DNA from 3 places in the Streptomyces sp. NPDC051218 genome. Region 1 is predicted to be linked to each of the others. Evidence: riboswitches for the same ligand, from Rfam matches in the RefSeq annotation. Region 1 holds a riboswitch; each other region holds the start of a gene.
The links. Region 1 has a riboswitch for cobalamin ahead of ACIBCK_RS00330 (cobalamin biosynthesis protein). Riboswitches for the same ligand answer to the same signal wherever they lie in the genome.

Region 1 (3,159 bases):
CATGTCGAGCCCCGGTTCGAGCAGCGAGACATCGCCCCGGAACTTGTTGACGAGATACCCGGCGACCAGCTCCTGGTCCTCGGCGCTCAGCAGCGCCGTCGTCCCGAAGAAGGAGGCGAAGACGCCCCCGCGGTCGATGTCTCCCACCACGACCACGGGGAAGCGGGCGGCCCGCGCGATCCCCATGTTCACGATGTCCGTACGCCGCAGATTGATCTCCGCGGGGCTGCCCGCACCTTCGCAGATCACGGCGTCATAGCTGCCCCGAAGTTCCTCGAGGCATCCCACGACGGTCGACAACAACGCTTCCTGCCGCCCACCGTGGTAGCCGCGCGCGCTCATCTCGCCGACCGGCTTGCCCATCAGGACGACCTGGCTGCTGCGGTCGCTGCCCGGCTTGAGAAGGACCGGATTCATCAGCGCGGTCGGCTCGACCCGGGCGGCCTGCGCCTGCATGGCCTGGGCCCGCCCGATCTCGGCGCCTTCGCGCGTGACAAAGGAGTTGAGGGACATGTTCTGCGCCTTGAAGGGCGCGACGGAGACCCCCTTGCGCGCCAGCCACCGGCAGATACCGGCGGTGACGACGCTCTTGCCCGCGTCGGACGTGGTTCCTGCGACGAGCAGCCCACCACTCATGAGGCCCTGCCTTTCCGTAGCGTGCTCACGGCCGCCGCGACGCCGAGGGCGAGCAGCCCGACCCGCCGCGACAGCTTCACGGCCCGCTCGATGTCGGTGACTTCGACGCCCCGCCCGTCCCCGTTCAGGACAGGCCGGTGCTCTACCCGCCCCGCGTACGAGAGAGTCCCCCCGAGCCGTACGCCCAACGCCCCGGCGAAGGCGGCCTCGACGGGCCCCGCGTTGGGGCTCGGATGCTTGGCGGCATCGTCACGCCAGGCCCGCACCGCGCCGCGCGGCGCGTCCCCGGCGGCAGCCGCGAGCACCGCGGTGAGCCGGGCGCCCGGCCACCCCAGTACGTCGTCGAGGCGGGCGGAGGCCCACCCGTAGCGCCGGTACTTCACGGACTTGTGCCCGACCATGGCGTCGAGCGTGTTGACGGCCCGGAAGCCGACCAGGCCGGGGACCCCGCCAAGGGCCCCCCACACCAAGGCCCCGACCACGGCGTCGGACGTGTTCTCGGCGACGGACTCGACCACGGCCCGCGCGATGCCGTCGGCGTCGAGCGCCTGCGGATCGCGGCCGCACAGATGCGGCAGCCGCTCCCGCGCCACCTCGATGTCCCCGGCGGCGAGCGCCCCGCCGATGGCCCGCGCCTCACGCCCCAGCGAGGTGCCGCCGACCACGGCCCAAGTGGTCGCGGCGGTCAGCGCGACGGACGCGGCGCGCGCGTCACGTACAAGAGAAGAGGCCAGGACGGCGGCGCCGGTCGCGCCTCCGGCGCACACCACGGTGTGCAGGGCGCCCCACCCGCGGTGGTCACGCCAGAGCAGTCGCTCGACAGCGCTCGCGGCCCGCCCGAACGCGGCGACCGGATGCCCGCGGCGGGGATCGCCGAGGAACAGATCACCGAGGAGGCCGGCGGCGGCGCCGTACGCGAAGTCGCGATCGGCACGCATGGCTTCAGCCGGTCGTCGTGCCGAGAGGAGAGCTCACGCTCGGGAACTGGTCCGGCAACGGGCGGCCGCGCATGGCGAATGTCCTCACTCAGGGTGTCCGCGCCCTGGTTCGACGTGATCGGCGGCGAGAGTTCCTGGCTTCCGAGGAGTCAGCTCCTCGATGACAGTGGCGGGACCGCGCCGGATTCGCACCGGCTTCCTCTCCTGCTGCCGTATTGGCTCCGGCAGTCCACCACGGCCCGCGAAGGCCCGTCAACTCGCCGTTGACCTGCGACGGGAGAGTGTGCGGAGGCCCACATACGAAGGTGGGGTGCGGGACGCAGAAGCGTCCCGCACCCCACCTTGAAGCCCGGTCGTCAGGCGACGATCAGATAGATCCCGTACGCCACGGCCGCCGCGCAGAGCGCGAAGCACACATACGCGCCCGTGCGTGCCGCGGCGGCGGTGCCGCCCGCCGTGGACGCACCCGCGGAGGCTCCCGCGGTGGCGGCGCCGGACGTGGCCGCCTCGCGCTTGGAGAGGCCGACGATGCCGAGGGTGAACAGGCCCACCAGGGCCACCGTCACCGCGAGGCTGACTCCGAAGACGGAGCCGAGAGCTGCCCAGTCGATGTCCATGCTGACTCTTCCTTACACCGTGGCGGGCCGGGCGGGGTCCGCCACGGTGCTGGTCGGGGCCGCGATGGTGGCCTTGACGAAGTCGATGTCCGCGCTGGCCACGGCCGACCCGGTGGGGGGCGGTGTGACGGCGGCCATCGCGTTGGTCACGACGCCCACGGGCTCGGCGGCGGAGGAGCCGCCGATCTCGTCGTCGGCGACGTTCGTGTGGTCGACGGCGTTGCGCCGGGACAGCACCCAGATGACGGCGGAGCCGCCGATGAGGAGCGCGGCGGTGGCCGCGATGCCCCAAGGGCCCTGCTTGGTGAGGAACTCGGCCCCCGCGCCGACCAGACCGGCGGCCGGCAGGGTCAGACCCCAGGCGACGAACATGCGGGTCGCCGTGGACCAGCGGACCACGCCGCCCTTGCGGCCGAGGCCCGCGCCCATGACGGCGCCGGAGCAGGACTGCGTGGTGGAGAGCGAGAAACCGATGTGCGAGGAGGCCAGGATGACTGTCGCGGCGCTGGTCTGGGCGGCGAAGCCCTGCTGCGGCTGGAGGTCGGTGAGGCCCTTGCCCATGGTGCGGATGATGCGCCAGCCGCCGAGGTAGGTGCCGAGCGCGATGGCGACACCGGCCGAGACGATGACCCACATCGGGGGGTTGGCGCCCGGGTTCAGGACGCCGCCGGTGACCAGGGCGAGCGTGATGATGCCCATGGTCTTCTGCGCGTCGTTCGTGCCGTGGGCCAGCGAGACGAGGCCCGCGGAGGCGATCTGTCCGGCGCGGTAACCCTTGGCCGTGGCCTTGGTGTCGGTGTTGCGGCCGATCCGGTACGTCAGGCGCGTGGCCACCAGCGCGGCGAGACCCGCCACGAGAGGCGCGGCCAGGGCCGGGATCAGGATCTTGGTGACGACGGTGCCGCCGTTGATCGACGACCAGCCCATCGACATGACCGCGGCGCCGATGAGGCCACCGAAGAGTGCGT
Region 2 (3,159 bases), on a different contig from region 1:
CGCAAGGGCGGTTGCTCGCCCACGCGGTGGCGTCGAGCATGGACGAGCACGCCCGGTTCGGCGGCGTGGTCCCCGAGATCGCCGCACGAGCGCACCTGCACTCCTTCACCCCGGTCGTCCGGCGCGCCCTCGACCAGGCGGGTCTGAAGCTGTCCGACATCGGCGCGGTGGCGGTCACCACGGGCCCCGGTCTGTCCGGCGCGCTCCAGGTCGGCGTCGCGGGAGCCAAGACCCTGGCCTACGAGCTCGACGTCCCGCTGTACGGGGTGCACCACCTGGCCGGGCATGTCGCCGCCGACACGCTGGAGCACGGCCCGCTGCCCGACCCCTGCGTGGTCCTGATCGTCTCGGGCGGGCACACCTCCCTGCTGCTCGTCCGGGACCTGGCCCGCGATCCGATCGTGCACCTGGGGGACACCCTGGACGACGCGGCGGGCGAGTGCTTCGATAAGGTCGCCCGCGTCTTCGGCCTGCCGTATCCGGGCGGCCCCGCCATCGACCGCGCCGCACGGAGCGGCGATCCGCGGGCGGTGGCCTTCCCCCGCCCCCTCACCGGGCCGAAGGACGACCCGTACGCGTTCTCCTTCTCCGGTCTCAAGACCGCCGCCGCGCGCTGGGCCGAGGGGCACGCCGGCCGCGACCTTCTGGTGGCCGACGGCGCGGCCTCGCTCCAGGAGGCCGTCGCGGACGTACTGACCCGCAAGGCGCTCGCCGCCTGCCGGGACCACGGGGTCGGGACCCTCGTCGTGGTGGGCGGTGTCGCCGCCAACTCGCGCGTGCGGACGCTCGCCGAGGAGCGGTGCGCCGCCGCGGGCGTGCGGCTGCGCGTACCCCCGATGACCCTGTGCACCGACAACGGCGCGATGATCGCCGCCGTCGGCGACCTGCTCGTACGCTCCGGGGCCGAACCCGCGCCCTGGGACGTGTCGATCGACCCGTCGGCTCCCCTCGCGTACGCGGCCCTGCAGCCGAGGGCGGCCACGGCGAGGGCTGCCTGATGGCCTCGGTCGTACGGCTGCTGAGCGGTGAGCAACTGCTCGCGCACGTGGACGACTTGCGCGGCGTCTACGCCGAAGCCTTCCGCGCGGCGCCCTGGTACGAGGACGAGGAGAGGGTGGCGCAGTTCCTGGTCCGGCTCCACGACGACATACGGCGCCCCGGCTTCACCGCGGCGGTCGCCCTGGAGGGTGCGGGCATCACAGGGTTCGCCACCGGATGGACCACGCCCGCCCCCTTTCCCGCCGACCGCTGCTACCCGCAGGCGGCGGCCGGACTCGGTGCCGAGCGCACCCTGTCGTGGCTGTGCGGGGCCCGCGAGATAGACGAACTCGCCGTGCGCCCCGCCGCCCAGGGTGCCGGTACCGGGGCCGCCCTCCTTGACGCGATGGCCGCCGGCGCCCCCGACGGCCGTCTCTGGCTGCTGACTTCGGTCAAATCGCCGCAGGCCATGGGCTTCTACGGCCGCCAGGGCTGGACCCAGGCGACGCACCCCGCCCCCGACGGCAAGGGCGTCGTCGTCTTCCTCGGCCCCCGCCACCCCGCCAGGACCCTCGCGGTGTCCCGCGGCGGGGAGGGGTGGACTTACTAGGGCGTCCAACTATATGTTCGTGGCACAAGGTCCGCGGTGCAGGGAAGCCGGTGTGAATCCGGCACGGTCCCGCCACTGTGACCGGGGAGTGTGCTGCCATCCACACGCCACTGGCGAAGTCTGCCGGGAAGGCGGGCGGCGCGCGGAGATCCGGGAGTCAGGATACCGGCCGCGGAATGTTCCGTGTTGTCCACGAGGATGGAGCAGACACGCATGGCACCGGTCCGTACCCACGACCCTGGTGATCCGGCGGAGCGCACACAACTCACCACGCGCTCATAGGACTTCGCGACCCCGGGCGGTCTCGACCCACGCCTGACGGCCCCGACATCCGCTGTCCCGCGGCTGACGCCGGCAGCGCACGCATCCGTGCGCCCCGTCGGCGGCGCGCCGTGCCGTCCCCGGATCTCACCTGACGAGAGCAGGCACCCATGGTCCGTGAACTCACGCACTTCATCGGCGGCAAGCACACCGCCGGCACGTCGGGCCTCTTCGGCGACGTGTACGACCCCAACACCGGCACCGTCCAGGCCCGCGTACCGCTCGCGGGCCGGCCCGACACCGAGGCGGCGATCGCCGACGCGGTCAACGCCCAGCGAGAATGGGCGAGGTGGAACCCGCAGCGACGCGCCCGCGTCCTGCTGCGCTTCCTCCAGCTCGTCGAGGCCGAACGCGAGTCCCTGGCAGGGCTGTTGTCCGCAGAGCACGGCAAGACCGTGGCCGACGCGCACGGCGACATCCAACGCGGCCTGGAAGTCGTGGAGTTCGCCGCCGGGATCCCGCACCTGCTCAAGGGCGAGTTCACGGACAACGCGGGCAGCGGCATCGACGTGCACTCGCTGCGCTCCCCGATCGGTGTGGTCGCGGGGATCACCCCGTTCAACTTCCCCGCGATGATCCCGCTGTGGAAGGCGGCGCCCGCCATCGCCTGCGGCAACGCGTTCATCCTCAAGCCCTCCGAGCGCGACCCCTCCGTGCCCCTGCGTCTTGCCGAACTGCTCCTGGAGGCAGGCCTGCCGCCCGGCGTCCTGAACGTCGTCAACGGCGGCAAGGAAGCGGTCGACACCCTCCTTGCGGACCCCAGGGTCGGCGCGCTCGGCTTCGTGGGCTCCACACCGGTCGCCGCGCACATCTACGCCACCGCCGCCGCGCACGGCAAGCGCGCCCAGTGCTTCGGCGGCGCCAAGAACCACATGATCGTGATGCCGGACGCCGACATCGACCAGGCAGTCGACGCGCTCATCGGCGCCGGATACGGCTCGGCGGGCGAGCGCTGCATGGCCATCTCCGTGGCCGTGCCCGTCGGCGAGGAGACCGCCGACGCGCTGGTGGCCGCGCTCAAGGAGCGCATCGGCACGCTCCGCGTCGGCCGCAGCGACGACCCTCGGGCCGACTTCGGCCCGCTCGTCAGCAGGGACGCGCTCGACCGGGTCCGCAGGTACGTGGACATCGGCGTCAACGAGGGTGCCGAACTCGTGGTCGACGGAGGGCGGTTCAAGCTGTCGGGCCATGAGGACGGGTTCTTCGCGGGTGCCTCGCTCTTCGACCGGGTCGGACCTCGGATGCGGATC
Region 3 (3,159 bases), 450 kb from region 1:
TCGCGGAGGCATGGGCCTGGCTCGCCCGGCATCGCGGTGTCGGCACCCTGCGCGGCCTCTCCCGGCACGTCGCGCTCAGCGAACGCCGCCTCACCACGCTCTTCCGCGCCGAGACGGGCCTGAGCCCCAAACAGGCGGGCCGCCTGATGCGCTTCCAGCGCGCACGCAACGCCGTCGTACGCCCGGTCGCGACGGGCGGCGCCCCCGACCTGGCCCGCGTCGCCGCGGACTGCGGGTACTACGACCACTCCCACCTGGTGCGGGACTTCCAGCAGTACACCGGGGTGAGCCCCAGCGGCTGGCTGGCCGAAGAGTGCCGGAATATCCAAGCCGGGAGCCATGGCGGGGGCGAAGGGTAGGGGGCATGAACACCACCGAGAAGCAGAACCAGCAGCCGCAGTCCGCTACCGCGCCCGCATCCGCCGGGCGCGCTCCCAGCGTCTGGCCGTCCCTCCAGGCCCATGACGCCCCCGCCCTGATCGACTTCCTGGTCGGCACGGTCGGCTTCCTGCGCACCGCCGTATACGAGGACGGCGACCGCGTGGCCCACGCCGAGCTCGACTGGCCCGAGGGCGGCGCGATCATGCTCGGCTCGTACGACGAGAAGTCCCAGGAGTGGTGCCTGAAGCCCGGCACCTTCGGCGCGTACGTCGTCACCGACCACGTCGACGACCTCTACCGGCGGCTCACCGCGGCAGGGGTCGAGATCATCCGTGAGATCGAGGACCAGCCGTACGGCAGCAGGGAGTTCGCGATCGCCGACCCCGAGGGCAACAAGTGGTCCTTCGGCACCTACCGCGGCTCGCCGAGGCCCGGGACGGCGGCCTGACCTGGCGGGACGGCAGCCGTTCTGACCTCGCGTGACGGCAGCCGTCCTGACCTCGCGTGATAGCTTGCGAGCGCCAGTCAACCCACACCAGGGCCAGGGAATCCGGTGCGAATCCGGAACTGACGCGCAGCGGTGAGGGGGAACGGGCGGGGCCACGGCCACTGGGCGTCCACGGACGCCTGGGAAGGCGCCCCGCCCGGCCGATCCCCGAGTCCGAAGACCTGCTGGCACCTCCGCCCGCACACCGGGCGGCGGAGGTGACGAAGCAGGCCAGGCTCCGCGTATGAGCCGTGAGACTCAAGGGATCTCGTGTCCTCAACAGCCCGTCGTGTCCGTGTGCCCGTCCGTATGTCTGCCCGTGTGTCCGCCCGCGTGTCCGTCCTCCTCGTCACGGCCGCCGCCGTCACGCTGACCTCGTGCGCGGGCGGCTCCACGGCCACCTCCACCGCGGACGGGAAGGCCGACGGCTACCCACTGACCCTCACCTCCTGCGGCAAGAAGGCGGAGATCAAGGCGCCGCCGCGGCGGGCGGTCTCCCTCGACCAGGGCTCCACGGAGATCCTGCTCTCGCTCGGCCTCGCGGACCGCATGGTGGGCACGGGCACCTGGACCGACCCGGTTCTGAAGGGCCTGGAGAAGGACAACGCGAAGGTCGAGCGGCTCGCCGACAGCTACCCCTCCTTCGAGAAGGTCCTCGCCAAGGAACCGGACTTCGTCACCGCCTCCTTCCAGGCGACGGTCAGCAAGGGCGGCGTCGCCGACCGCGCCAAGTTCGCCGAACTCGGCGTACCTGCCTACGTCTCGCCCTCGGACTGCGCCGGCAAGGACAACAGCGGCGACGGCGACGGCCGCCGCGTCAAGACGCTCACCATGGACACGGTGTACGGCGAAGTCCGTGACCTGGCAAGGGCGTTCGGCGTCGAGAAGCGTGGGGAGCGGCTGGTCGCGGACCTCAAGGGCCGGGTGGCGAAGGCGAGCGGGGCGATCAAGAAGGCCGAGGCGTCCGACACGACACTCCTCTACTGGTTCGCCAACTCCGACTCGCCCTACATCGCGGGCTGTTGCGGAGCCCCGGGCGTCATCACCCGAGAACTCGGCGTGCGGAACGTCTTCGACGACACCCACGAGGAGTGGCCCCAGATCAACTGGGAGACGGTGGCGGACCGCGACCCGGACGTCCTGGTCATCGGCGACCTCACCCGCAAGTCGCAGACGGCCGAGAGCGCGAAGAAGAAGATCGAGTTCCTGGAGTCCAACCCGGTCACCAAGAACCTGACCGCCGTGAAGAAGAAGCGCTATGTGCTGCTGAGCGGCCAGGCCATGAACCCGACGATCCGCACGGTGGACGGCGTGGAGCAAGTCGCGGACGCGTTGCGTGAGTTCGGGCTCGCCAAGTGAGGAAAGCCGCCCCGGGCGGCATACGTTCCGCCCTGCTCTGGACGGCGGGCCTCGCCGCCCTCGCCCTGTCCGTCGCGGTGGCCGTCACCATCGGCCCCGCCGACATCTCCGTACCGGACGTGTGGTCGGCGGTCGCGGCTCACCTCGGCTGGGGAGAGGCGCGGCTCACGCCCATCAGGGACGGCATCGTGTGGAACCTGCGCATGCCGCGCACGCTCCTCGCCGCGGTCTGCGGCGCGGGCCTCGCGGTCTGTGGAACGGTCCTTCAGTCCCTCCTGCGCAACCCGCTCGCCGACCCCTTCGTGCTGGGCGTCTCCTCGGGGGCGTCCACGGGCGCGGTCGCGATCGTCGTCCTGGGGGTCGGCGGGGGAGTGGTGTCGGTTTCGGTGGGCGCCTTCGCCGGGGCCGTCGTCTCGTTCGCGCTGGTCCTGCTGCTGAGCCACAGCCTGGGCGCAAGCGCGGACAGAGTGGTGCTCTCGGGCGTGGCGGCGATGCAGCTCTTCTCCGCCCTCACCTCCTTCGTCATCCTGACCTCGGGCGACGCGGAGACGACGCGAAGTGTCCTGTTCTGGCTGCTTGGTTCGCTGAGCGGAGTGGGCTGGACGGACGTCTGGCTGTGCGCGGCGGTGCTCTTCGTGGCGCTGGCGATCTGCCTGACGCAGGCCCGCACCCTGGACGCGTTCGCCTTCGGCCAGGACGCGGCGGCGACGCTGGGCGTATACGTGGCCCGGGTCCGGCTGCTCCTCCTCTCCACCACCGCCCTGCTGACGGCGGTCCTGGTCAGCAGCGCGGGAGCCATCGGCTTCGTGGGCCTGGTCCTGCCGCACGCGGCCCGCGCCCTCGTGGGCGCCGGGCACGCACGCCTGGTCCCGGTCACGGCGCTCGCGGGCGCGGTGTTCCTGGTGTGGGTGGACACGCTGGCCCGCACGGTC

Region 2: another riboswitch for cobalamin. It lies ahead of ACIBCK_RS24690 (CoA-acylating methylmalonate-semialdehyde dehydrogenase); the one in region 1 lies ahead of ACIBCK_RS00330 (cobalamin biosynthesis protein).
Region 3: another riboswitch for cobalamin. It lies ahead of ACIBCK_RS02370 (ABC transporter substrate-binding protein); the one in region 1 lies ahead of ACIBCK_RS00330 (cobalamin biosynthesis protein).

What each region holds. Positions count from the first base shown of each region.
Region 1 covers NZ_JBITEU010000001.1:60,346-63,504, reverse strand. The annotation lists gene ACIBCK_RS00335 (cobyric acid synthase) at 1-636, opposite strand, end outside; gene ACIBCK_RS00330 (cobalamin biosynthesis protein) at 633-1,574, opposite strand; cobalamin riboswitch at 1,682-1,824, opposite strand; gene ACIBCK_RS00325 (hypothetical protein) at 1,931-2,191, opposite strand; gene ACIBCK_RS00320 (anion permease) at 2,204-3,159, opposite strand, start outside.
Region 2 covers NZ_JBITEU010000008.1:257,399-260,557, reverse strand. The annotation lists gene tsaD (tRNA (adenosine(37)-N6)-threonylcarbamoyltransferase complex transferase subunit TsaD) at 1-998, shown strand, start outside; gene ACIBCK_RS24695 (GNAT family N-acetyltransferase) at 998-1,588, shown strand; cobalamin riboswitch at 1,592-1,777, shown strand; gene ACIBCK_RS24690 (CoA-acylating methylmalonate-semialdehyde dehydrogenase) at 2,020-3,159, shown strand, end outside.
Region 3 covers NZ_JBITEU010000001.1:507,556-510,714, reverse strand. The annotation lists gene ACIBCK_RS02380 (helix-turn-helix domain-containing protein) at 1-359, shown strand, start outside; gene ACIBCK_RS02375 (VOC family protein) at 365-829, shown strand; cobalamin riboswitch at 887-1,073, shown strand; gene ACIBCK_RS02370 (ABC transporter substrate-binding protein) at 1,178-2,227, shown strand; gene ACIBCK_RS02365 (FecCD family ABC transporter permease) at 2,224-3,159, shown strand, end outside.